3 regions of the Kitasatospora sp. NPDC052868 genome follow, and region 1 is predicted to be linked to each of the others. Evidence: riboswitches for the same ligand, from Rfam matches in the RefSeq annotation. Region 1 holds a riboswitch; each other region holds the start of a gene.

Region 1 (7,556 bases):
GTGGGCTGGTGGGCCTGCTGCCCGGAGTGGCTGCCGGTGCCGACGGAGACCGGGAAGGCCGCCCGGTCGGCGCCGTGGTCGATCATCCGGCGCTCCAGCTCCATCGCCAGGTGCCGCTCGGTGCGGCCGACGAGGATCGACTCCAGCAGCTCGCCGAGCGCCTGGTCGGCGATCTCGGCCGCGATCCGCAGGTCGGCGATCTCGTGCTCGTCCTTGACCGCGCGCAGCCGTTCGACGGCCTGCGCCAGGTCCGCCAGCCGGACGCCCTCGGCCAGCCCGGCCACCGCGCGGTGCCGGCTGACGGTCAGGTCGTGCTCCTCGACCGCCAGGTCCGCGACCCGCAGCCGGACGGCCGCGGCGGCCGCGGCCAGCACGGTGTCCGCGCCGGCGGCCACCGGCAGCTGGGTGAGGTCCTCGCCGATCGCGCGGTCCCCGGTGTCGTCCGGCGGCAGGTCGTCCGGCAGGGCCAGCACCACCCGCTCCCGGGTGAGCAGCACACTCGCCCCGCACGGCGGGCATCCGGTCAGGTACCGGACGTTCGCCGGCCGGGTGATCAGCGCCGCATCGGCCCCGGACGCACTGCAGTGCTCCCTCAGCCGCTCCCGCCGGCCCGCGTACGCATCAGCCATGCGTCGAGCCTACGGAGCCCCACCCCGATCCGCCCGCCGAGCAGACCCGACCGGGCAGCCCCCGCCCCGGGCGGCCTCAGACCTCCGTCGGAGCCGGAGCCGGAGCCCCGTCCGGGGACGGGGTCCAGCGCTGTTCGACCCTGGCCAGCCGCCAGTACGCGATCGCCGCGCCCCAGACCACCACGAAGAGGCCGACGAGCACGTAGCCGACGTTGTCCAGCGACAGCTCCGCGATCCACCCGCTGACCGGGTCGGTCAGATCCAGCTTCTCGTGCAGCACCCCGACCAGCTCGATCGTGCCGATGACGAAGGCCACCGCGATCGACAGCCCGGTGATGGTCAGGTTGTAGAACACCTTGCGCACCGGGTTGGAGAACGCCCACTGGTAGGCGAAGTTCATGAACGTCCCGTCCAGGGTGTCGAACAGGCTCATCCCCGCCGCGAACAGCAGCGGCAGGCAGACGATCGCGTACCAGGGCAGGCCCGCCGCCGCGCCGGAGCCGGCCATCACCATCAGCGTCACCTCGGTCGCGGTGTCGAAGCCGAGGCCGAGGACCATGCCCACCGGGAACATCTGGCCGGGCCGGGTGATCGAGCGGGTGGCCCGGTTCAGCACCCGGGCCAGGAAGCCGCGCGCGTTGAGGTGCTCCTCCAGCTCCGCCTCGTCGAACCGCCCGGCCCGCATCGACCGGAACACCTTCAGGATGCCCAGCAGGGCGACCAGGTTGAGCGCGCCGATCAGGTAGAGGAAGGCCCCGGAGGCGGTGGTGCCGACCACTCCGAGCCACTTGTGGGTGGCGGACTCGTCGTCCATCAGCGTGTTGGCCAGCTGGGCGCCGCCCGCCACCAGGGCGGCCATCAGGACCACCATCGAGGAGTGTCCGAGGGCGAACCAGAAGCCCACCGAGACGGGCCGCTTGCCGTCCGCCATCAGCTTGCGGGTGGTGTTGTCGATCACCGCGATGTGGTCCGCGTCGAAGGCGTGCCGCATGCCGAGCGTGTACGCGGTGACACCCAGGCCCACCCCGAAGACCTGGGTGCCGACCGCGTACTCCTGGGGGGCGACCAGGAAGACGAGCGTCCCGAAGGCCACCACGTGCATGGCCAGGATCACCCCCATGAGCCCTGCCGTGCGGATCGTGTCCTCCCGCCGCCAGCGGAAGGACGGCAGCACGGCGGACGGCGCCGGCGCAGCGGCGGTTTCGGGCAGGGTCATCGTGGGATCACGCTCCAGCACCTCGTGGAATGACGTTCGTGAGATGCCGTGGCCGGTCTCCTGGCTTACGGGGCGTCCGTACCCGCCTTCCCAGGTGCGCGAGGCACCCAGTGGCGTCGTGGATAGGACGACTCCCCCCGATCACAGTGGCGAGGGCCGCTCCGGACTGGGGACCTCTGAAGGTCCGTCACCGGTCTTCCCGAACACCACGGCGGGCAACACCGTAGGGCCCCTCGCAACACCCTTGCAAGGCTGCGCACCTGCGCAGGTGTCCAGGATCACAGCCCGGCGGCCACCCGGGCCGGCTGCAAGAATGGGCCCATGCATCTCGTACCGGCCGACCGCGAGGGCCGGCGCACCATCGACGGGCACCGGGTCTGCGAGGCCATCGCCGCGATCGGCGACACCGCGCACGTCCGCTCCTGGGCCGAGCGGTTCTCCCTGCTCGCCGATCCCGGCCGACTCGCCCTGCTGCTCGCCCTGCACCGGGCCGGCCCGCTCGCCGTCAGCGACCTGGCGGTGGCCACCGGGATGCGCGATCCGGCCGTCTCCCAGGCGCTGCGGCTGCTCCGCACGGCCGGCGCCGTCACCGGCGACAAGGACGGACGCGTGGTGCGCTACCGGCTCGTGGACGACACCCTGCGCCCCCTGCTCGACGAGTGCGCCGCCGCCGAGCACCACGAGCCCGTCATCGAGCAGCCCGGACCGGCCACCGCCACGGGCTGACCCGCCCTCCGCCGCGCTCGGCGCCGTCCCGCCCGGGTGTGGAACCGACCCGTGAGCCGGACCGCCCTCAGCCTTCCCGGACCAGGCGTTCGAAGCGGCGCAGCGAACGGTCCGCCAGCGGCTCGGTGACGGGGTGGAGGGCGCGGGCGAGCAGGGCCGCGCCGGGCAGCCGGAACGCCCCGAGGAAGGCGAAGCGGGTGCCGTCCGACTCGGGCCTCGCGGCCAGACCCCCGAGTAGGAAGCGGCTGCGCATCAGGCACCAGCCCGGCGCCTGCTCGACGTCGAAGCGGGCGCGCAGACGGGAGTGGCCGACCACCAGGGCCTGCCGGCGGCCCTCCGCCGGGCCCTCGCCGAGGCGGACCGACCGGATGTCGGGCAGCCAGCGCGGCAGTCGGCCCTCCAGGTCCGCGGCCACCGCCCAGACCTGGTCGAACGGGACGTCGATCACCGTCTCGTGGACGGCGCCGCCCGGGGTGGCGGCGGCGATGACGTGCAGGCGGCGGACCGGGTCGAAGTCGGCTACCGGCCAGGGGATGCGCTCGGTCACTGCTGCCACGCCCTTCGGAAGCTGAGTCGGGCCCGGGACAGCCGGGACTTCACGGTGCCGGTCGCCACGCCCAGCAGGTCGGCGGTGGCCCGCTCGTCCAGGCCCTCGATGTCGCGCAGCACCAGGACGGCACGGTGCTCGGGGGTGAGCCGGGCGAGGACGTCCTCGATGTCGGTGGCGAGCTGCGGATCGCCGGGGCGGGGCAGCTCGGAGAGGTCGGCGGGGACGCAGCGGGCGACCCGCCGCACATGCCGGACCGCCTCGCGGACGGCGATCGAGCGGACCCAGCCGAACAGCGCGGCCGGGTCCTTGAGCTGGCGCAGTCGGCGGAACACCGCGATCAGCGCCTCCTGGGTCGCGTCCGGCCCGTCGTCCAGCGCGATCGGACCGCAGAGCCGGCGCACGTACGGTGTGACCAGCTCCAGCAGTTCGCTGACGGCCAGCTGGTCGCCGCGCTGGGCGGCACGGACCAGCACGGCGGTATCCGTTGGGGTGTCGGGACCATCCACGTCCGATCAGAGGCGCCGAAACCGCCGGACGTTCCCTCGTCCGCACCGCTTTCCACTGTGACGCTCGCCACGGGAACGTCCGCCCGCCGGGGCGGCTCCTGTGGGGCGACACACTGCCGGGACATCCGAGGGGTCGCCATGAATCGCCGCCGTACCGCCGCGCTCGCCATCGCCACCGTGCTCGCCGCCGACGGGCTGCTGCACGTCTACTGGGCCACCGGCCGCACCTGGCCGGCGCCGGACACCGCGGCGCTGTCGCAGCTGGTGCTCAACGCCGACGTGCCCTTCACCCCGCGGGTGGTGCTGCCGCTCGCCGCGCTGCTGTTCTCGGGCGCCGCGCTGGTGGCGGCCCGCGGCGGGGTAATGCCCGCCACCGCCCGCCGACTGCCGGCCCTCGCCCTGCGGTGGGGTCCGCGCGCGGTCGCGGGCGGACTGCTCGCGCGCGGACTGGCGGGGCTGGTCTGGGCGGCCGGGATCGGAGCCGAGACCGACTCGGCCTTCTACCGGCTCAACCTGGCCGTCTACACGCCGCTCTGCCTGGCCGGCGCCGCGGCCGCGTGGACGGTGGCCCGTGACGCCGGGCAGCGTGCGCCGCGCTGAGCACCCCGCACCCAGGTCCTGTCCGGCCCGCCCCCGGCACAGGGGTGTCCGGGCGCGCACCGGCAGACCCGACGCGCCCGGGCGGGGTGCGCCTGGTCAGACCCGCTGGCAGCCCGGGCACCAGAACAGGTTGCGCGCGGCGTGCGCCTCCGTGCGCACGTCGGTACCGCAGACCAGGCAGGGCATCGCGGCCCGGCGGTAGACGTAGACCTCGCCGCCGTGGTCGTCGACCCGCGGGGGCCGGCCCATCGCCTCGGGGGTGTGCTCCGGCCGGACGGTGTCGATCCGGCCCGCGTCCGCCCCCTCGCGCATCAGGTCCACCAGGTCGGCCCAGATGGCGTCCCACTCGGCGCGGCGCAGGTCGCGCCCGGCCCGGTGCGGGCTGATGCCCAGCCGGAACAGCACCTCGGCGCGGTAGACGTTGCCGACCCCGGCCAGCACCTTCTGGTCCATCAGCAGCGCGGCGACCGTCGTGCGGCTGCCGGATATCCGCCGCCAGGCGAGCTCCGGATCGGCGTCCGCCCGCAGCGGGTCGGGCCCGAGCCTGGCGGCGACGGCGGCCTTCTCGGCCCCGGTGATCAGCTCACAGGTGTTGGGGCCGCGCAGGTCGGCGTAGCCCTCGTCGTTCTCCAGCCGGAGCCGGACCAGCCCCACCGGCTCGGGCGCGGGGCCCGGGGCGAAGGTGAAGCCGCCGTAGAGGCCGAGGTGGATGTGCACCCAGGCGCCCTCCTCGAACCCGAGGAAGAGGTGCTTGCCGGTGGCCTCGGCCTCGGCCAGCACCTGGCCGTCGATCACGGCGGCGTCGTCCGCGAACCGGCCCTGCGGGCTGGACACCCGGACGGGGCGGCCGCCGAAGGCCGTGCGGTTCTCGGCGGCGAGACGGTGGATGATGTGGCCTTCCGGCACGGGCGTCGGCTCCCCCCGTTGGTTCGACTGGACGCGTCCATCATCGCAGTCGGCACCGACACTCCGGCCGGGCCCGCGGTCAGCGGTCAGCGGACCGGGATTCCCATCAGCCGGGCCAGGATGACGCGGTCCAGCTCGGCGGCGGTGGCGGCGACGTCCAGGTGGGAGTTGTCGATGATCGGCAGCCCCGAGTTGTACCAGCCCGCCATCCGCCCGTGGATCCGGGCCACCTCCTCGTCGCTGAGGCGGCGGTTGCCGCTGCGCCGGGCGTTGCGGCTGAGCACCGAGTCCAGGCTGGGCAGCAGCACCACGGGGATCATCCCGGGCCCGATGTGCCGCTTCCAGCCGCCGAGGCCGATCGCCGGGCGGTCGGGGAAGACGGCGTCGTCGATGATGCAGGAGATGCCGTTGGCGAGGTAGTTGCGGCAGGCGAAGCCGCAGGTCCGGCGGGCCAGCCGGTACTGCGCCTCGGAGGCGTTGTTCCAGCCGGACTGCGGGTTGGCGAAGCCGGCCTGCACCCACTCGCGGACGTCGTCCAGGCTGATGTGCGCCGTCGGGGTGGGGCGGCGCTCGGCCCAGTGCCGGGCGACGGTGGTCTTCCCGGCGCCGGCCGGGCCGATCAGCAGGACGGCCAGCGGGCCGGCCGGCGTGTGCTGCTGCGGCGGGTGGGCCGGGAGCTGCACGGGAGCGCCGGAGGGAAGCAGGAAGTGCCCGGTCGACCCCGCGGGCACCGGCGCGCTCGGCGCCGGCCGGGCGGCGGCGGGCACCGGAACACCGACGGGCGGAGCGGGCGGCGGCGGGACCGGCGGCACGGCACCCGGCGGCACCGGACCGGGAGGCACGGCACCCGGCGGCACCGGGGCGGACGGCGCCGGCGGGTGGCCGCCGTACCCGGGCTGCGGCGCGGCGGTGGCGGTACCGGGGTACGCCGGGGCCGGCGGAGCGACGGGACGTGGGGGGAGCTCTCCACCCCCGGAGTACTGCGTCACGGTCACCTCCCGACATCTTTCAGCGGGGACACTACACGGCGGCCCGGCGGCGGGCACAGTCCGCCGCCGGGCCGACGCCGGGCCGTCGGCAGGCCGCTGACCAGGGCTCAGCCCCGGATCACCCGGGAGTCACCGGGGGGTCACCGGGCGGTCAGCGCGTGGTGAGCTGCTCGGCGAGGGCGCGCAGGGCCAGTTCGTACGAGCCGAGGCCGAAGCCGGCGATGGTGCCGGAGGCGACCGCGGCGATGACCGAGGTGTGCCGGAAGACCTCCCGCGCGTACGGGTTGGAGATGTGCACCTCGATCAGCGGCGCCGTCCGCTGCGAGGCGGCGTCGCGCATCGCGTACGAGTAGTGGGTGAAGGCACCCGGGTTGATCACCACGGGCACCCCGCCGTCGGCCGCCTCGTGCAGCCACTCCACCATCTGCTGCTCGGAGTTGGTCTCGTGCACCTCGACCTCGAAGCCGAACTCGCGGCCGAGCGCGGTGCAGCGCTCGACCAGCCCTGCGTACGAGGTGGCGCCGTAGACGTCCGGCTCGCGGCTGCCGAGCCGGCCGAGGTTGGGGCCGTTGAGCACCATCACCCTGGTCACGCGGAGACCTCCGCGTAGGCCGCGACCAGCAGCGACGGGTCGGGGCCCTCCAGGACGGAGGTCCTGCCCAGGCCGTCCAGGACGATGAAGCGGATCAGGTCGCCGCGCGACTTCTTGTCGATCTTCATGGCGTCCAGCAGCTTCGGCCAGGCGTCCGCGCGGTAGGTCAGCGGCAGGCCGACCGAGGCCAGCACCGCGCGGTGGCGGTCGGCGGTCTCGTCGTCCAGCCGCCCGGCCAGCCGGCCGAGCTCGGCGGCGAACACCATGCCGATGGAGATCGCCGCGCCGTGCCGCCACTTGTAGCGCTCGTTGCGCTCGATGGCGTGCCCGAGGGTGTGGCCGTAGTTGAGGATCTCCCGCAGGCCGGACTCCTTGAGGTCCCCGGAGACCACGTCGGCCTTGACCTGGATGGCCCGCTGGATCAGCTCGACGGTGTGCGGCCCGGACGGGCTCTTCGCGCCCTCCGGGTCGGCCTCGATCAGGTCGAGGATGGCCGGGTCGGCGATGAAGCCGCACTTGATGACCTCGGCGAGCCCGGAGACGTAGTCGTGCTTCGGGACGGTCTCCAGGGTGTCGAGGTCCGCCAGCACGCCCACCGGCGGGTGGAAGGCGCCGACCATGTTCTTGCCCTCGGCGATGTTGATGCCGGTCTTGCCGCCGACCGCCGCGTCGACCATGCCGAGCAGCGTGGTGGGCATGGAGACCCAGCGCACCCCGCGCAGCCAGGTCGCGGCGACGAAGCCGGCCAGGTCGGTGGTGGCGCCGCCGCCCAGCCCGACGACCACGTCGCTGCGGGTGAACCCGGTCTGCCCGAGCACCGACCAGCAGTACGCGGCGACCTC
Region 2 (7,556 bases), on a different contig from region 1:
CGGCCAGTACTACATCGAGCGGCACTACGCCCGCGGCTCCAACCGGACCCTCCCGCCCACCCCGCTGCAGCGGCTGCGGCGCATGTTCGCCGGGAAGTCCACCCCGAAGACCGGTAACGACGTGGTCCCGGGGCTTGAGGGAGGTGGTCACCTGTGACCGATCTGACCAAGACGCCTGCCGACGCCGTCAGCGGCGGCCCCATGGTGCGGGCCGAGGACGTCCACAAGTCCTACGGGTCCGTCCAGGTGCTCCGGGGCATCGACCTGGAGGTCCGACAGGGCGAGGTGTTCTGCCTGATCGGCCCGTCCGGCTCCGGCAAGTCGACTTTCCTGCGGTGCATCAACCACCTGGAGAAGATCAACGCCGGCCGCCTCTGGGTGGACGGCGAGCTGGTCGGCTACCGGCAGAAGGGCGACCGGCTCTACGAGCTCAAGGAGAGCGAGGTCGCGCTCAAGCGCCAGGACATCGGCATGGTGTTCCAGCGCTTCAACCTCTTCCCGCACATGACCGCCATAGACAACGTCATCGAGGCGCCGGTGCAGGTCAAGGGCGAGAGCCGGGCCGCCGCCCGGGAGCGCGGGATGGCCCTGCTGGAGCGGGTCGGCCTCTCCGACAAGGCGAAGAACTACCCGTCCCAGCTCTCCGGCGGCCAGCAGCAGCGCGTCGCGATCGCCCGCGCGCTCGCCATGAAGCCCAAGCTGATGCTCTTCGACGAGCCCACCTCCGCGCTCGACCCCGAGCTGGTCGGCGACGTCCTCGACGTCATGCGCGGCCTGGCCGAGGAGGGCATGACGATGGTCGTCGTCACCCACGAGATGGGCTTCGCCCGCGAGGTCGGCGACGCGCTGGTGTTCATGGACGGCGGCGTGGTGGTCGAGGCCGGCAACCCGCGCGACGTGCTCACCAACCCCCAGCACGAGCGCACCCGCGCGTTCCTCTCCAAGGTGCTCTGATCCAGGCGCTCTGAAGCGCACCCCGGGCGCCCGGCAGGCCGGTCCTGCCGGGCGCCTGCGTTTGCCCCGCCAAGGTAATAGGCTGGAGGCACTCAGCCCGTTACCAACGCTTGAAAGGACCACCGTGGAGCTCGCCTCGTACGCAGACCTGGCCGTTCGGCTGGTCAACACCGAGGAGCCCGAGCGCGGCACCGACTCGCTGACCTCGGTGGAGGCCGTCCGCGGCCTGTTCTCCGACTCCTCGCGGGCCGCCGCGCTCGCCGACGAGGCGGACCTGCCGCGGCTGCGCGGCGTCCGCACCCGGCTGCGCGGGGTGTTCGAAGCCGCCGCCGAGGGGGACGAGATCCGGGGCGTCGACCTGCTGAACAGCCTGCTGATGGAGTACCCCGTCAGCCCGCTGGTCTCCGGGCACGACTACCTCGACGATGCCGGACGCCCCCGCTGGCACCTGCACCTCGCCGACAACTCGCCCACCGCCACCGCGCACTTCAGCGCCGTCGCCTGCATGGGCCTGGCCGTCCACCTCACCGAGCTGGGCGCCGACCGGCTCGGCATCTGCCAGGCCTCACCCTGCCGCAACGCCTACCTGGACACCTCGACCAACCGCTCCCGCCGCTACTGCTCCGACCGCTGCGCCACCCGCGCCAACGTCGCCGCGTACCGGGCCCGCAAGCGCCTGGAGGCCCAGGAGGCCGCCACCGCCTGAGGCCGCTCAGAAGCCGTCCGGGTCCACCCAGACCCCGAGCCGGCGGGCCAGCCCCGGCACCCGGGCCAGCGGGCCGCGGAGCAGCAGCCGCTCCAGCCGTCGACCCGGGGCCAGCCAGGCCGGGCGCGGCCGCAGCCGCAGCAGCACCCGGCCGAGCACCAGCTCGTCCGGCACCGCGCCGTAGCTGCGGCTGTCGCTGTCGATCGGCCGGTTGTCCGACAGCAGCCACCAGCCCTTCGGCCGCCGCGCGTCGGCCCGCTTCACCACCAGCAGGTCCTGCTGGAGCGGGTGGCGGAACACCACCACCGCACCCGGCCTGATCCGCGCGCCGTACCGGACGACCAGCTGGTCGCCCTCGCGCAGGGTGGGCACCATCGAGTCGCCCGCCACGTCGATCAGCCCGAACGGGGCGACACCCCCCGGGGCGCCGCCCTCCGGTTGCACCATCCGCGCCACGACTCCTCCTCCCGGCCCGCCGCGTCCCAGTCTGCCGTACGGACCGTCACCCGCCGATGTCCGGATTGGTCCGGTTCCGGCTCCGCCTTTTGCCCTAGGCCGACTGCCCGACCGCGAAACCGGGTGGCCGGAGGGGTAATCTCGGGCGCGGGAAGACGATCTAAGGAAGGACTCCCATGTTCTCTCGTCTGTTTGCACCGCGTGCCACCGCTCACGCCCACTGTGACCTGCCCTGCGGCGTGTACGACCCGGCGCAGGCCCGGATCGAGGCCGAGTCGGTGAAGGGCACCCAGGAGAAGTACCAGGCCAACGAGGACCCGGCGTTCCGGACCCGGGCCCTGATCATCAAGGAGCAGCGCGCCGAGGCCGTCAAGCACCACATCTCGGTGCTGTGGAGCGACTACTTCAAGGCCCCGCACTTCGAGAAGTACCCGCAGCTGCACCAGCTGATCAACGACACCCTGAAGGCCGCCTCGGCCACCAAGGCGTCGACGGACCCGGCCACCGGCCAGGCCCTGCTCGACCTCATCGCCGAGGTCGACAAGATCTTCTGGGAGACCAAGCAGGCCTGATCGCCGCTCAGCCGCCTTCGACCGCCCCCCTCCGGCCCGCCGGAGGGGGGCGCTCGTGCGTTCCGCGGCGCGCGCAGGCCTCCGGGACGCTCCGAGGAGGTGTCACCCCGGCACCCGGTAAGGGTTGACCGCCCTGAGCGCTTGTTATGCTGCCAGGGCGTCCCCAGGGGGAAGTCCGGTGCGAATCCGGCGCTGACCCGCAACGGTAAACGGAGCCCCGGCCCCGTGAGCCCGATCGCCCTGGGGCGCTGACCTCCCGACAACTCGCCGTGGACTGCGAAGGGATGGCGCTGCGGCACACCCCGGTGCCCCGGCCCGCCGACCCTGCCCGGACCACCGCCCGAGGCTAAGGCGCGCCCCCGTTGAGCACCGCAGCGACCGCACCGCTCCGCCGAATACCCGCCGTGCCGCTGGCCGCCGCCCTGGCCGCGGCGCTCCTGCTGTCCATGGTCTGCGCGGTGGCCCTGGGCGCCGCCGGACTCGGCTGGGACCGGGTACTGCGGCTGCTCGGCGCCGGACTGACGGGTGGTCGGCTGGAGGCCGGGGAGGCCGCCGCGTACGCGATCGTCTGGGAGATCCGGCTGCCGCGGACCGTGCTGGCCGCCGTGGTCGGCGCCGGACTCGCGGCCACCGGCGTCGCGGTCCAGGCGATGGTCCGCAACGCGCTCGCCGACCCGTTCGTGCTCGGCATCTCCTCCGGCGCGGCGGTCGGCGCCAACGCCGTCCTGCTGCTCGGCGCCCTCGCCTCGCTCGGGGTCTGGGCGCTGTCGGTCTCCGCGTTCGGCTCGGCCCTGCTGGCGATGGTGCTGGTGTACGCCGCCGCCCGGTCCGCCTTCGGGCTCACCCCGCTGCGACTGGTGCTCACCGGCACCGCGATGTCCTACGGCTTCTCGGCGGTGACGGCGCTGATGGTGTTCGGCGCCGCCCGCGGGGAGGCGGCCCGCAGCGCGATGATGTGGCTGCTCGGCAGCCTCGGCGGCGCGACCTGGGGCTCGGTGCCGATCGCCGCCGCCACCGTGCTGGCGGGCCTGGCGTACCTGGCCTGCTCGGCCGGACGGCTGGACGCGCTCGCGATGGGCGACGAGACGGCCGCCTCGCTCGGGGTGGACGCCGACCGGCTGCGCCGCGAGCTGTTCGTGGTGACCGCCGCCGTCACCGGCACGGTGGTCGCGGTCAGCGGCGCGATCGGCTTCGTCGGGCTGATGGTGCCGCACCTGACGCGGATGCTGGTCGGCGCCGGGCACCGCCGGGTGCTGCTGGTCGCCCCGCTCGCCGGCGCGCTGCTGCTGGTCTGGGTGGACATCCTCTCGCGGGTGGTGCTCGCCCCCGCCGAACTGCCGGTCGGGGTGGTCACCGCCGTCCTCGGCGTGCCCTGCTTCCTGCTGCTGATGCGCCGTCGCGGCTACACCTTCGGAGGCCGCTGATGGACATCGACCTCGACCGGGTCTCGGTCGACCTCGCCGGGACCCGCCTGGTCCACGACATCACCCTGAGCGCCGCCGCCGGCCGGGTGGTCGGCCTGGTCGGGCCGAACGGCAGCGGCAAGTCGACGCTGCTGCGCTGCGTCTACCGGGCGCTGCGGCCCGCCGCCGGGGCCGTCCGGCTGGGCGGCGCCGACCTGCACGCGCTCGCCCCGCGCGAGGCCGCCCGGCGGGTCGCCGCGCTGCCCCAGGAGCACTCCGCCGAGTTCGACTTCACGGTGGCCGAGGTGGTCGGCATGGGCCGGCTCCCGCACCGCGGCGCCTTCGCCGGACCGACCGCCGGGGACGAGGAGCGCTGCGCCGCGGCGCTGCGCCGGGCCGGCGCGGACCACCTGGCCGGGCGCGGCTTCCTCAGCCTGTCCGGCGGCGAGAAGCAGCGGGTGCTGATCGCCCGCGCGCTCGTCCAGGAGCCGCGGGTGCTGGTGCTGGACGAGCCCACCAACCACCTGGACATCGCGCACCAGTTGGAGGTGCTGGCGCTCGTCCGGGAGGCCGGTCCGACCGTGCTCACCGCGCTGCACGACCTCAACCTGGCGGCCGGCCACTGCGATCTGCTGTACGTGATCGAGGCGGGCCGGATCGTGGCCTCGGGGCCGCCCGCCGAAGTGCTCCGACCCGACCTGCTGGCCGAGGTGTTCGGCGTGCGCGCCACCCCCGTACGGCATCCGCTGACCGGCGCCGTCCATCTGCTCCTCGACCGCCTCGACCGGCTCGACCGACCCTAGGACCTCCCATGCGCACCAAGGCCGTTGCCGCCGCCGCCCTGCTCACCTTCGCCCTGACCGCCTGCGGCGCGGAGATCGCCCCCGCCGGCGATGCCGCCGCCGGCTCCGCCCACTACCCGGTGACCGTCGAGAACTGCGGCGCCAAGGCGGTCTTCAAGGCGAAGCCCGCCCGGGCGGTGACCAACGACGTCGGCATCACCGAGCTGATGCTGGCACTCGGACTCGCCGACCGGATGGCCGGCTACGTGATGCCCGACGAGAAGGGCCAGGTGGACAAGGTGGCCTGGAAGGACGGCTACGCGCGGACCAGCTGGCTCTCCAAGCAGCAGATCACCAAGGAGATCGTGCTGGAGGCCCGGGCCGACCTGGTCTTCGCCGGCTGGCACTACGGCTTCGACGACGCCGACGGCTTCACCCCGCAGGCCCTCGCCGGGCTCGGCATCGACTCCTACGTGCTCAGCGAGTCCTGCCGCAGCGGCAGGGGCCCGGAGCGCGGGGTGATGTCCCCGCTGGACGCGCTCTACACCGATCTGGCCAACCTCGGCGAGATCTTCGACGTCCGCGACCGGGCCGACCGGCTGATCGCGGAGTTCAGGGCCGAGGTCGCCGCCGTACCGCAGCCCGGGCGGCGGCCGAGCGTGTTCCTGTACGACAGCGGCGAGGACAAGCCGTACACCTCCGGGCGGTTCGCCGCACCGGAGGAGATCATCACCAAGGCCGGCGGGAGCAACGTGATGGGCGACCTCGCCGACTCCTGGACCACCGTCGGCTGGGAGAGCGTGGTGCAGCGCAACCCCGAGGTGATCGTGATCAACAACTACGGCGAGACCGGCGCCGAGGCGAAGCGGAGGTTCCTGATGTCCTTCCCCCCGCTGGCCGGGGTCTCCGCGATCAGGAACGACCGGATCTTCGTCCTGGACTACGTCGACCTGGTGGAGAGCCCCCGCAACCCGGCCGCGATCACCGCGCTCGCGGCCTATCTGCGCGGTGTGACGACCGGCTGACCGGCGCCCCGCCGGGCGTAGGCTCGGAGGTACGAGCCGACGGAACCGACCGGAGGAGCGACATCATGACCACCACGGCGCCGCCGCCCGCCTTCGACACCCGGGCGCTGCGCGAGGGGATCGGGCGCGGCGACGCCGAGGCCCTGCTCGCGCTCTACGCCGAGGACGCCGAACTGCGCATGGTCGACCGCACCACCCAGCCCAGCCACCCGCTCGTGGTGCACGGCCGCGCGGCGATCGGCGCGCTGCTGAGCGACGCCTACGGCCGGGAGACCACCCACCGGTTGGAGCAGGTGGTGCTCCAGGACGACCACGTCGCCTTCCTGGAGTCCTGCCGCTATCCCGACGGCATCCGGGTGCTGGTCAGCTCGATCGCCGACCTGCGGGACGGCCGGATCGTCGACCAGACCTCGGTCCAGGCCTGGGACGAGAACAAGTCCTGGGACGACGGCGGACCGGCCCAGTAGGCTCGTGGCATGATCCGCACCGCCGCAGTCACCGATGTCCCGGTCATCCACGCCATGATCCGCGAACTCGCGGAGTACGAGAAGGCGCCCGAGGAGGCGGTGGCCACCGAGGAGCAGCTGCGGGACGCGCTGTTCGGCGCCGCCCCGGCGCTGTTCGGCCTGATCGCCGAGGACGACACCACCGGCGAGCCGGTCGGCTTCGCGGTCTGGTTCCTCAACTTCTCGACCTGGCGCGGCACCCACGGCATCTACCTGGAGGACCTCTACGTCCGCCCGGAGGCGCGCGGCGGCGGCCACGGCAAGGCGCTGCTGCTGGAGCTGGCGCGGATCGCGGTCGAGCGCGGCTACTCCCGGGTGGAGTGGTCGGTGCTGGACTGGAACGAGCCCTCGATCAACTTCTACAAGTCGCTCGGCGCCGTGCCGATGGACGGCTGGACGGTCCACCGGCTCACCGGGGACGCGCTCGCCGCCGCCGGCGCGCGCTGAGCGGCCCCTTGCAAGTCCGGTCCGACCACTGCCACCCTGTGTCGCGATGGCTTACCATGAGTGACTCCCGCACCGGGGCCGGAAACGGTAACGTCTCGGGCGGATGCGCGGCGTCCGGCCAGGGGTATGACCGGTACGTACCGCACCACCCCTCTGGACAGTTGGGGCGAAGCAGTTGAGCCAAGCAACAGACAGTGCCGCGGCCACCGGCCCGGAAGCACAGCGCGTCACCCAGGAGGTGAGGGTGTCCCAGATCGACGGCGAGCCCGGAGTGCAGGACTTCGTGGAGGTCCGGCTGCCCGCGGCGGGGGCCTACCTCTCGGTGCTGCGAACAGCAACGGCGGGGCTGGCGGCCCGGCTGGACTTCACGCTGGACGAGATCGAGGACCTGCGGATCGCGGTGGACGAGGCCTGCGCCATCCTGCTCCAGCAGGCGGTGCCCGGCTCGGTCCTGTCCTGTGAGTTCCGGTTGGTCGGCGACTCGTTGAAGGTCACCGTCTCGGCCCCGACCACGGACGGCCGGGCCCCCGAGCGGGACACCTTCGCCTGGACGGTGCTCTCCGCCCTGGCCGGCGAGGTGGACTCGTCGGTCGGGGAGGACAAGACCGTGTCGATCAGCCTGCACAAGAAGCGCGGCGGGTCCGTCGCCCACTAGTGCGGTAGCCCAGCAGCACCGAACAAGGGCCGTCCGCCCGGCACCCCGCC
Region 3 (7,556 bases), on a different contig from region 1:
ATCTCGGCGGGCGAGCCGGCGCCCTCGCAGACCACCACGTCGTAGCGGCCGCGCAGGTCCGCCAGGCACTCCAGGGCCCGCTCCAGCAGGAGGGGCTTGCGGTCGCGGTAGTCCATCGCACCGACCTCGGCGACGGCCCGGCCCAGCAGCACCACCTGGCTGCGGCCGTCCGCGCCCGGCTTGAGCAGCACCGGGTTCATCGCCGCCTCGGGCTCCACCCGGGCCGCCTGCGCCTGCATCGCCTGCGCGCGGCCGATCTCGGCGCCGTCGGCGGTGACGAAGGAGTTCAGCGACATGTTCTGGGCCTTGAACGGCGCCACGGCGACGCCCTGGCGGGCCAGCCAGCGGCAGATGCCCGCGGTGACCACGCTCTTGCCCGCGTCCGAGGTCGTCCCGGCGACCAGCAGCGCGTTGCTCATGCGCTCCCCCTCCGCTTCCGTGCCGTGAGCCCCGGCAGAAGTCCTGCCGGGGGTGCTGCCGTCCGGGCCGGCGTGCGTCGCGCCGTCAGCCCCGTCCGGAGGGCCTGCCCGAGGGCGTGCCCGGCGACCGCCGCCCCGAGGGCCAGCAGCCCCACCCGGCGGGAGAGCCGGCAGGCCCGCTCGATGTCGTCCACCGTCACCGGCCGCAGCTCGCCGCCGAGGACGGGCCGGTGCTCCACCCGGCTCCCGTAGGCCAGCGTGCCGCCCAGCCGCACGCCGATCGCCCCCGCGAAGGCCGACTCGGCCTGGCCCGCGTTGGGGCTGGGGTGCGCGGAGCCGTCCCGGCGCCAGACCCGCCAGGCGGTCCGGGGTTCGGGCGAGGCGGCGACGGTCAGCAGCGCGGTCAGCCGGGCGCCCGGCCAGCCCGCCACGTCGTCCAGCCGGGCCGAGGCCCAGCCGAACCGGGCGTAGCGCGGCGAGCGGTGGCCGACCATCGCGTCCAGGGTGTTGACGGCGCGGAACGCCAGCAGTCCGGGCGTTCCCGCGAGCGCGCCCCAGACCAGGGCGTTCACCACGGCGTCGGCGGTGTTCTCGGCGACCGACTCGACCACCGCGCGGGCGATCTGCTGCTCGTCCAGCGCGCTCGGGTCGCGGCCGCACAGGTGCGGCAGCCGGCTGCGGGCCGCCGCGAGGTCGCCCGCCGACAGCGAGCGGCCGATGGTGCGGGCCTCCCGGGTCAGCGAGGTGCCGCCGAGGACCGTCCAGGTCGCGGCCGCGGTGAGCGCGGCCCGCCCGAGCGGCCGGCGGCCGAGCGTCCGGTCGGCGGCCACCGCGCCGGCCGCGACGGTGCCCACGCAGAGCGCGGTGTAGGCGGCGCCGGCGCCGCGGTGGTCGCGCCAGAGGGGGCGTTCCAGCCGGCCCGCCGCGCTGCCGAAGGCGGCCACCGGGTGGCCGCGCCGCGGATCGGCGAAGCGGGCGTCGGCGAGATGGCCCGCGACGGCGCCCAGCGCGAAGGCGGCGGCGCGGGTCAGCGGGCGCACGGCGGCGGGCAGCCGGGGGCTCGGTCGGTCGGGGCAGCCTGCATCGCGTGCGTGTCCTCACTCAGGGTCCGCGCCCTGGATCGACGTACCGGCGGCGAGAGTCTCCTGGCTTCCGGGTCCGAACGCACCTTCGGGCCTTCCAGCGGCTTCTGACGGCCTGCCGACGGGCACCCCCCGCCCCGCTGACGGGTGAGGAGGTGACTCTCCGAACGTGCTCCCCGGTGACAGTGGCGGGACCGCGCCGGACTCGCACCGGCTTCCTCTGCATGCCTCCGTATTGGCTGAAGGATCCCATCACGGGGCCGAACCGGGAGTCAACCAAGGTCACGGAGGGTTTGGTCACACCCCCCGGAGGTTTCCCGCCGCCTTCCAGCCCCAGTCCCGCCCCCGTCCCGCCCCGTCGCTACCTCCGAGTCACGCCCCCGCAGGGGCATGACAGCCTGTGGGATCGTCCAGCGCCCTGTAGACGCCTACAGCCGCGCTTCGTGTGTTCGGCGGCTGGGGCGCCGATGCACCAAGGCCTACCGTCTGGTCCCATGCGACGCAGACAGCCTCCGGCCGTGCCCCCGGTGCCCTTCTCGCCCACGGCCGCCCGCGCGCACCGCGCCGGACTCGGGCTGACCCCGGCCCAGGTCGCCGAGGGCATGGCGGCGCACGGCGTCCGGCTGCTGCCCTCCCACGTGCTCGGCTGGGAGAGCGGCGAGCTGCGCCCCGCCGAGGAGGAGTTCATCGCCCTGGCCCGGGCGCTCTGGTGCCCGCCCGCCCAGTTGATGGGCACCCGCCCGGCCCGGCTGCGGGACTTCCGGGTCGCCCGGGAGCTCAGCCAGGAGGCCGCCGCCCGCCGGATCGGCATCCCGCTGCGGCACTACCAGGCCGCCGAGGCCACCGGCCGCTGGGACGGCGACGACGAGCAGACGTACGCGCTCGCGCAGGTGCTCGGCCTGACGCTGCGCGAGCTGGTCGCGGTGACGGACCGCCGGGAGGAGCTGGACCAGCGGCTGCGCCAGTGCGTGGACGGCCGCTGGCAGGCGCAGACCCGGGCGATCGGCCGGATCGTGCCGGTGCACGAGAGCGACCTCGCCACGGTGCTGACGGCGCTGCAGGGCGAGTACCAGGTCGCCTCGCACTGGGGCGCCGGCAGCTGGGGCTCCCCGGCCCCGGCGGCCCGCCCGGCGCAGCCGCAGGACCGCCCGGTCGGCGAGCGGTTCTGGGAGCTGCTCGGGCGGCGGCAGACCGACATCCCGGTCTGAGGCCGGTCGGTCCGGCCCCGGGTGACCCGGACGGCCCTGTCCGGTGGCCGTCGCCCGCCCCCGCGAGTGGACTGGGGCTGTCTGTCCGAGCAACTCCCGCCGGGCGTGCACGGCCGGGGAGGCGCCCGGCCCAGTCCGCGATCAGGCCAGTCCGCGATCAACAGAGCGGGGAGCGAGTATGCGTTGGGGAACCGCAGCCGTCGTGGCGGCAGCCGTCGTCGGGACCGGGGCGGCCGTCCTGGTGATCGGCCGGAAGGCGTCCGAGCGGATGGTCCACCCGGCGGCCGCGCGGCGGCCGGCGGGCCCCGTGCTGGTGCAGAGCCTGGCCGCCGGGCGGGCCACCTTCACCCGCAGCCAGGCCAGCGCCCGCCCCGGCCGCTGGGCCGTCGAGTGGGGCGAGGACGGCCACGCGGTGGTCGGCGAGATCCTGCACCAGGACGGGCAGGGCGTCACCCGGCGGCTGGAGCGCGCCGACCGGGGCACCCTGAAGGCCGGTACCGCCGTCCGCTTCACCCCCGACGTCTACCGCGGCGACCCGATGAGCGCGCTCGGGCTGGACTTCACCGAGACCGCCGCGGAGGGCGAGCTGGGCGCCCTGCCCGCCTGGTGGCTGGACGGCAAGCGCGGCACCTGGGTGCTGCTGGTGCACGGCCCGGACACCGACCGCCGGCAGACCCTCCCGGTGCTGCCCGTCCTGCAGCGGTTCGGCCTGCCCGCCCTCGCCGTCACCTACCGCGGCGACCAGGGCGCGCCGGCCTCCCCCGACGGGCTCGGCCACTTCGGCGAGACCGAGTGGCGGGACGTCGAGGCGGCGCTGCGCCTGGCCCTGGACGCCGGTGCGGGCCGGGTGATCCTCTACGGCTGGTCGCTGGGCGCCACGATGGTCCTGCAGACCGCCGCCCGCTCGGCCTGGGCCTCCGCGATCAGCGGCCTGATCCTGGACTCGCCGGTCCTCGACCTGCCGGCCACCGCGCGCCGCGGCGCCACCCGGGCCGGGTTCAGCCCCCCGGCGGCCGAACTGGGCGCGCTGGCCGCCGAGGGCCGCACCGGCGTGGATCTGGCCGACTTCGCCCGGATCGCGGACGGCACCGATCTGCGGGTGCCCACCCTCCTGCTGCACAGCCCGGACGACCCGGTGGCGCCCTGGCGGGCCGCCGCCCGGCTCGCCGACCGCCGCGGCGACGTGGTCGGCCTCCAGGCCTTCCCCGGGGCCGACCACGCGGCCCTCTGGAACGCCGACCCCGACCACTACACCGAGCTCCTGCGCCGCTGGCTCACCCCGCTCCTCTAGGGCCGACCGGACCCGGCCCCGGGACCCCGTCCGGCCGGGTCCGGTCCGCCCCGGGCGGGCCCGGCGCGCTGACCTGGCGTGTTCGTGTCACAAAGATCCGGCCAGGCGGTTTGGCCTCTGTTGCCCGATCTTGTGGACCCGCCGCGGCCCCCGCCCCAAGCCGGTGGCCAAGCGGATGTGACAGAAGGCCGGTACAAGGGGAAGACTGCTCGACGTGACGTCTCGGAACCCGCGCGACCGTGATGCCCCGCTCCCGCCGACGATCGGTACCGGTGCGACGGTGACCCGTCTCCCCGGTACAGCCCACCGACCCGCAGGCGCCAGGCCGGGCGGGTCCGGCGTACCCCGCCGACGAGGCCCCGCACCCGCCCCCGGCCGTGGCCGGGTCCCGGTGCCCGAGGGCTTCCCCGCCCCTGCCGAACTCGCCCCGCTGGCCCGCCGCATGCTGGTCGACGCCGTCCGGATCGCCCGCTGGGCCGGCGAGCTCGGCGAGGTCGACAAGCGCGGCGAACTGCTCCCCGAGGACGCCCGCGCGGCCGGCCGCGCACTCGCCATGACGGTGGGCGCCGCCGCCCGGGCCTGGGGCCAGGCCCTGCTGGTCGGCCTGGTCGAGGCCCGGGACGGCGGCGCCGCCCCCGGCTGGCGCCTGCACGCCTGGGAGCACGACGACGAGGCCGTGGTCCGCGGCTGGTCCGCCCTGTTCGACGCCTGGACGCTGCTCGCCCCCGTGCCGCCCGCCGCACTGCGGGGGGTCTTCGCGGTCCTCGCCGGGCAGGCCGTCGACCAGGCGCCGCAGCTGCTCTCCTTCCTGCACCTGGTGGCCGGCCCGGTCCCCGACAGCGAGCTGCTGGAGCTGCTCCGCCGCGGCCTGGACGAGCGCCGGGTCGGCGGCGGCACCGGTGCGCTGGGCCTGTCGCCCGTCCCGCACGCCGCCTCCGCGGTGTCGGCCGTCCGCGGCACCTGCCGCGAGCCGCAGATCGACACCCCGGCCGCGTCCGCCGACGTCGCCGCCGTCCTCGACTGGATGCTGGACGGCCTCGCCGCCGTCGGCGCGGTGGTCCGCAAGGACGACGCCGCCGAGCTGTCCCCGCTCGGGCACTGGGCGGTGCGGGCCAAGCTGGAGGAGATCTGCACCGTCGCCCAGACCGCGGCCGGGCACATCGAGCAGAGCGCCCTGGAACTGCTCAACGCCTGCGCCGACTACTCCCCGGGCCCGGCCCGCGCCGAGTACCGCGCCTGGGTGGCCGCCCGCCCGGCCGACCGGGCCGTCGCCGAGCTGCTGGACGCCGCACAGGGCGACGACGCGCTGGTGCGCGGCCTGGCCTTCGAGGCGCTGCGGGTGGCCGGCGGCACCGCCGAGCAGGCCGTCCGGGCCGCCGTGGACGAGCCGGTGCTGCGCCCGTACGCGCTGCTCTGGCTGGCCGAGCAGTCGGACGAGGGGGTCTCCCCGGCCGACGTGCTGGGCGCGGAGGACGCCGCCTGGCTCTGGGTGGACACCGCCGCCGCCGTCCTGGACCACGGTGAGACGGAGCTGCTGGTCGGCCACGTCGAGGGCGCCTCGGCCGGCGACCCGGTGCGGCTGTTCGCCCGCGCCCGGCAGTCCGGGCACCCCCGGGCCGCCTCGGTGCTGACCGCCGTCTCCGGCGTCCACCCCGACCCGGCCGTGGCCCGCGCGGCCCGCCGCTCGGCCTTCAGCGTCCACCGCGGCGGGGCCTGACCGACCGCACGACGAAGGGCCCGGATCCTTGACCGGATCCGGGCCCTTCGTGATGCCAGGGCGTGGCGCCCGGGCGGTGTGCTTCGGCGGGTCAGCCGACCCGCGACTCCGCGCGGCGCGCCCGCACGTCGCCGACCTTCTGGCCGACCTTGCGGCGGATGACCAGCAGCGGGGCCATCGCGGCCAGCGCGATCTGGGCGAAGGCGCCGACGTGCAGCAGCATGTCGCCGCCCGGCAGACCGGTGGCCCAGGCCGCCAGGCAGCCGATGGAGACCACGATCCAGCAGAGCGTGGCGGTGGCCAGCAGCCCCTGCGGCTTCGGGTACTCGATCCGGCTCATCATCAGGTACGCGGTGCCGGCGATGGCGAGCAGACCGGGCAGGAACGGCGGGTCGAGCAGCACGATGGCGATCACCGTCATCGCGCCCATCGGGCAGGGCATGCCCTGGAACACCCCGGGCCGCATCTTCACGGCCGAGAAGCGGGCCAGCCGCAGCACCACGGACAGCAGCACCGTCAGCGCGATCAGCGCCGAGAGCCGGCTGTCGGAACCCGGCGAGACCATGCCCCAGACCGCGACGAAGTAGGCCGGCGCGATACCGAAGCTGATCAGGTCGGCCAGGTTGTCGAGCTCGGCCCCGAGGGCGGAGGAGCGCAGCTTGCGCGCCACCAGCCCGTCGAAGAGGTCGCACATCGAGCCGATCAGCAGCAGCGTGACCGCGGTGGCGGCGCTGTGCCGGTCCGGCGCGACGTCCGGGTTGGTGATGTGCGGGACGAGCACCCCGGTGGTGATCGAGTAGATCGCCAGGAAGCCGCAGACGGCGTTCCCCAGGGTCAGGAAGTCGGCGGTGGACAGGTGCTGGGGAGAGCGCGGAGCACGCAGCTCGCGGTCGCGCGCCCAGCGGCGCCGGCGCAGGGCCGTCTCCTCGTCGTCCAGTCCGACGATCGTCTCAGGTTCAGTCACGGTCAAGGCGCGTCACCCCGGCTGTGGTCTTCTGGCCGACCTCGACGCCGACCTCGACGCCGGCCGGCAGGTAGGTGTCGACCCGGGACCCGAAGCGGATCAGACCGATCCGTTCGCCCTGCTCGACCTTGGTTCCGGCGTCCACGTACGGCACGATGCGACGGGCCACGGCCCCCGCGATCTGCACCATCTCGATGTCGCCGAGCTCGGTGTCGAAATGCCAGACGACCCGCTCGTTCTGGTCGCTGTCCTTGTTGAACGCGGGCACGAAACCGCCCGCGACGTGCTCGACGGACGTCACCGTGCCGGACAGCGGCGCCCGGTTGACGTGCACGTTGAGCGGGCTCATGAAGACCGCCACCCGGGTGCGGCCGTCCGGCCAGGCGTCGATGCTCTGCACCACGCCGTCAGCGGGGCAGATCACCGAGCCGGTGCCGATCTCACGCTCGGGGTCGCGGAAGAACCACAGCATGCCCGCGCTGAGCGCGCAGGCGGGTACCGCCGCCAGGGCCCACTTGCCGCTGCGCCGGGTGAGGGCGGTGGTCACGGCGGCCGTGGCGAGGGTGGGGACGAACCAGGGGGTGGCTCCGCGCGCGATGGTCACGCGGGGTCGCCGACCGGCCGTCGTGGCTGCGAGGGCATCGCGGTCCGTGACGGAGGTGTGAGGGGACGGGCTGATGGGCATCGAAGACCTTTGTCGCGGGGGATCATGGCCGCTGGACGGGGGCCACCGCGGGGATCGAGTAATAAAGGGACGGCTGCTGTCCCGGTGGATGCTATCGGGAGCACACGGTGGGTGGGCAACCCGCCTGCTCGGTCAGGTGTCCTGTGCAAGGCGCCGATGCGCCTCCTGTGTATACGACCGTAGCTCGGCC

Evidence for each region. Region 1 has a riboswitch for cobalamin ahead of ACIGZJ_RS16005 (HoxN/HupN/NixA family nickel/cobalt transporter). Riboswitches for the same ligand answer to the same signal wherever they lie in the genome.
Region 2: it holds a riboswitch for cobalamin, as region 1 does, so the genes downstream of both, ACIGZJ_RS07710 (FecCD family ABC transporter permease) here and ACIGZJ_RS16005 (HoxN/HupN/NixA family nickel/cobalt transporter) in region 1, are expected to answer to the same signal.
Region 3: it holds a riboswitch for cobalamin, as region 1 does, so the genes downstream of both, ACIGZJ_RS20835 (cobalamin biosynthesis protein) here and ACIGZJ_RS16005 (HoxN/HupN/NixA family nickel/cobalt transporter) in region 1, are expected to answer to the same signal.

What each region holds. Positions count from the first base shown of each region.
Region 1 is NZ_JBITZW010000008.1:168,137-175,692, forward strand. Features, by position in the region: gene ACIGZJ_RS16000 (M24 family metallopeptidase) at 1-629, opposite strand, end outside; gene ACIGZJ_RS16005 (HoxN/HupN/NixA family nickel/cobalt transporter) at 706-1,845, opposite strand; cobalamin riboswitch at 1,878-2,071, opposite strand; gene ACIGZJ_RS16010 (ArsR/SmtB family transcription factor) at 2,167-2,571, shown strand; gene ACIGZJ_RS16015 (SRPBCC family protein) at 2,639-3,118, opposite strand; gene ACIGZJ_RS16020 (RNA polymerase sigma factor) at 3,115-3,594, opposite strand; gene ACIGZJ_RS16025 (DUF3995 domain-containing protein) at 3,766-4,227, shown strand; gene ACIGZJ_RS16030 (Fpg/Nei family DNA glycosylase) at 4,324-5,133, opposite strand; gene ACIGZJ_RS16035 (ATP-binding protein) at 5,220-6,122, opposite strand; gene aroQ (type II 3-dehydroquinate dehydratase) at 6,274-6,702, opposite strand; gene aroB (3-dehydroquinate synthase) at 6,711-7,556, opposite strand, start outside.
Region 2 is NZ_JBITZW010000003.1:278,707-286,262, reverse strand. Features, by position in the region: gene ACIGZJ_RS07735 (amino acid ABC transporter permease) at 1-157, shown strand, start outside; gene ACIGZJ_RS07730 (amino acid ABC transporter ATP-binding protein) at 202-954, shown strand; gene ACIGZJ_RS07725 (CGNR zinc finger domain-containing protein) at 1,079-1,660, shown strand; gene sodX (nickel-type superoxide dismutase maturation protease) at 1,667-2,107, opposite strand; gene sodN (superoxide dismutase, Ni) at 2,293-2,688, shown strand; cobalamin riboswitch at 2,827-2,946, shown strand; gene ACIGZJ_RS07710 (FecCD family ABC transporter permease) at 3,135-4,112, shown strand; gene ACIGZJ_RS07705 (ABC transporter ATP-binding protein) at 4,112-4,894, shown strand; gene ACIGZJ_RS07700 (ABC transporter substrate-binding protein) at 4,903-5,898, shown strand; gene ACIGZJ_RS07695 (nuclear transport factor 2 family protein) at 5,964-6,365, shown strand; gene ACIGZJ_RS07690 (GNAT family N-acetyltransferase) at 6,375-6,851, shown strand; gene ACIGZJ_RS07685 (anti-sigma regulatory factor) at 7,096-7,506, shown strand.
Region 3 is NZ_JBITZW010000011.1:220,229-227,784, forward strand. Features, by position in the region: gene ACIGZJ_RS20830 (cobyric acid synthase) at 1-419, opposite strand, end outside; gene ACIGZJ_RS20835 (cobalamin biosynthesis protein) at 416-1,459, opposite strand; cobalamin riboswitch at 1,558-1,723, opposite strand; gene ACIGZJ_RS20840 (XRE family transcriptional regulator) at 1,996-2,709, shown strand; gene ACIGZJ_RS20845 (alpha/beta hydrolase family protein) at 2,888-4,000, shown strand; gene ACIGZJ_RS20850 (hypothetical protein) at 4,215-5,717, shown strand; gene ACIGZJ_RS20855 (CDP-alcohol phosphatidyltransferase family protein) at 5,809-6,687, opposite strand; gene ACIGZJ_RS20860 (phosphatidylserine decarboxylase) at 6,674-7,366, opposite strand.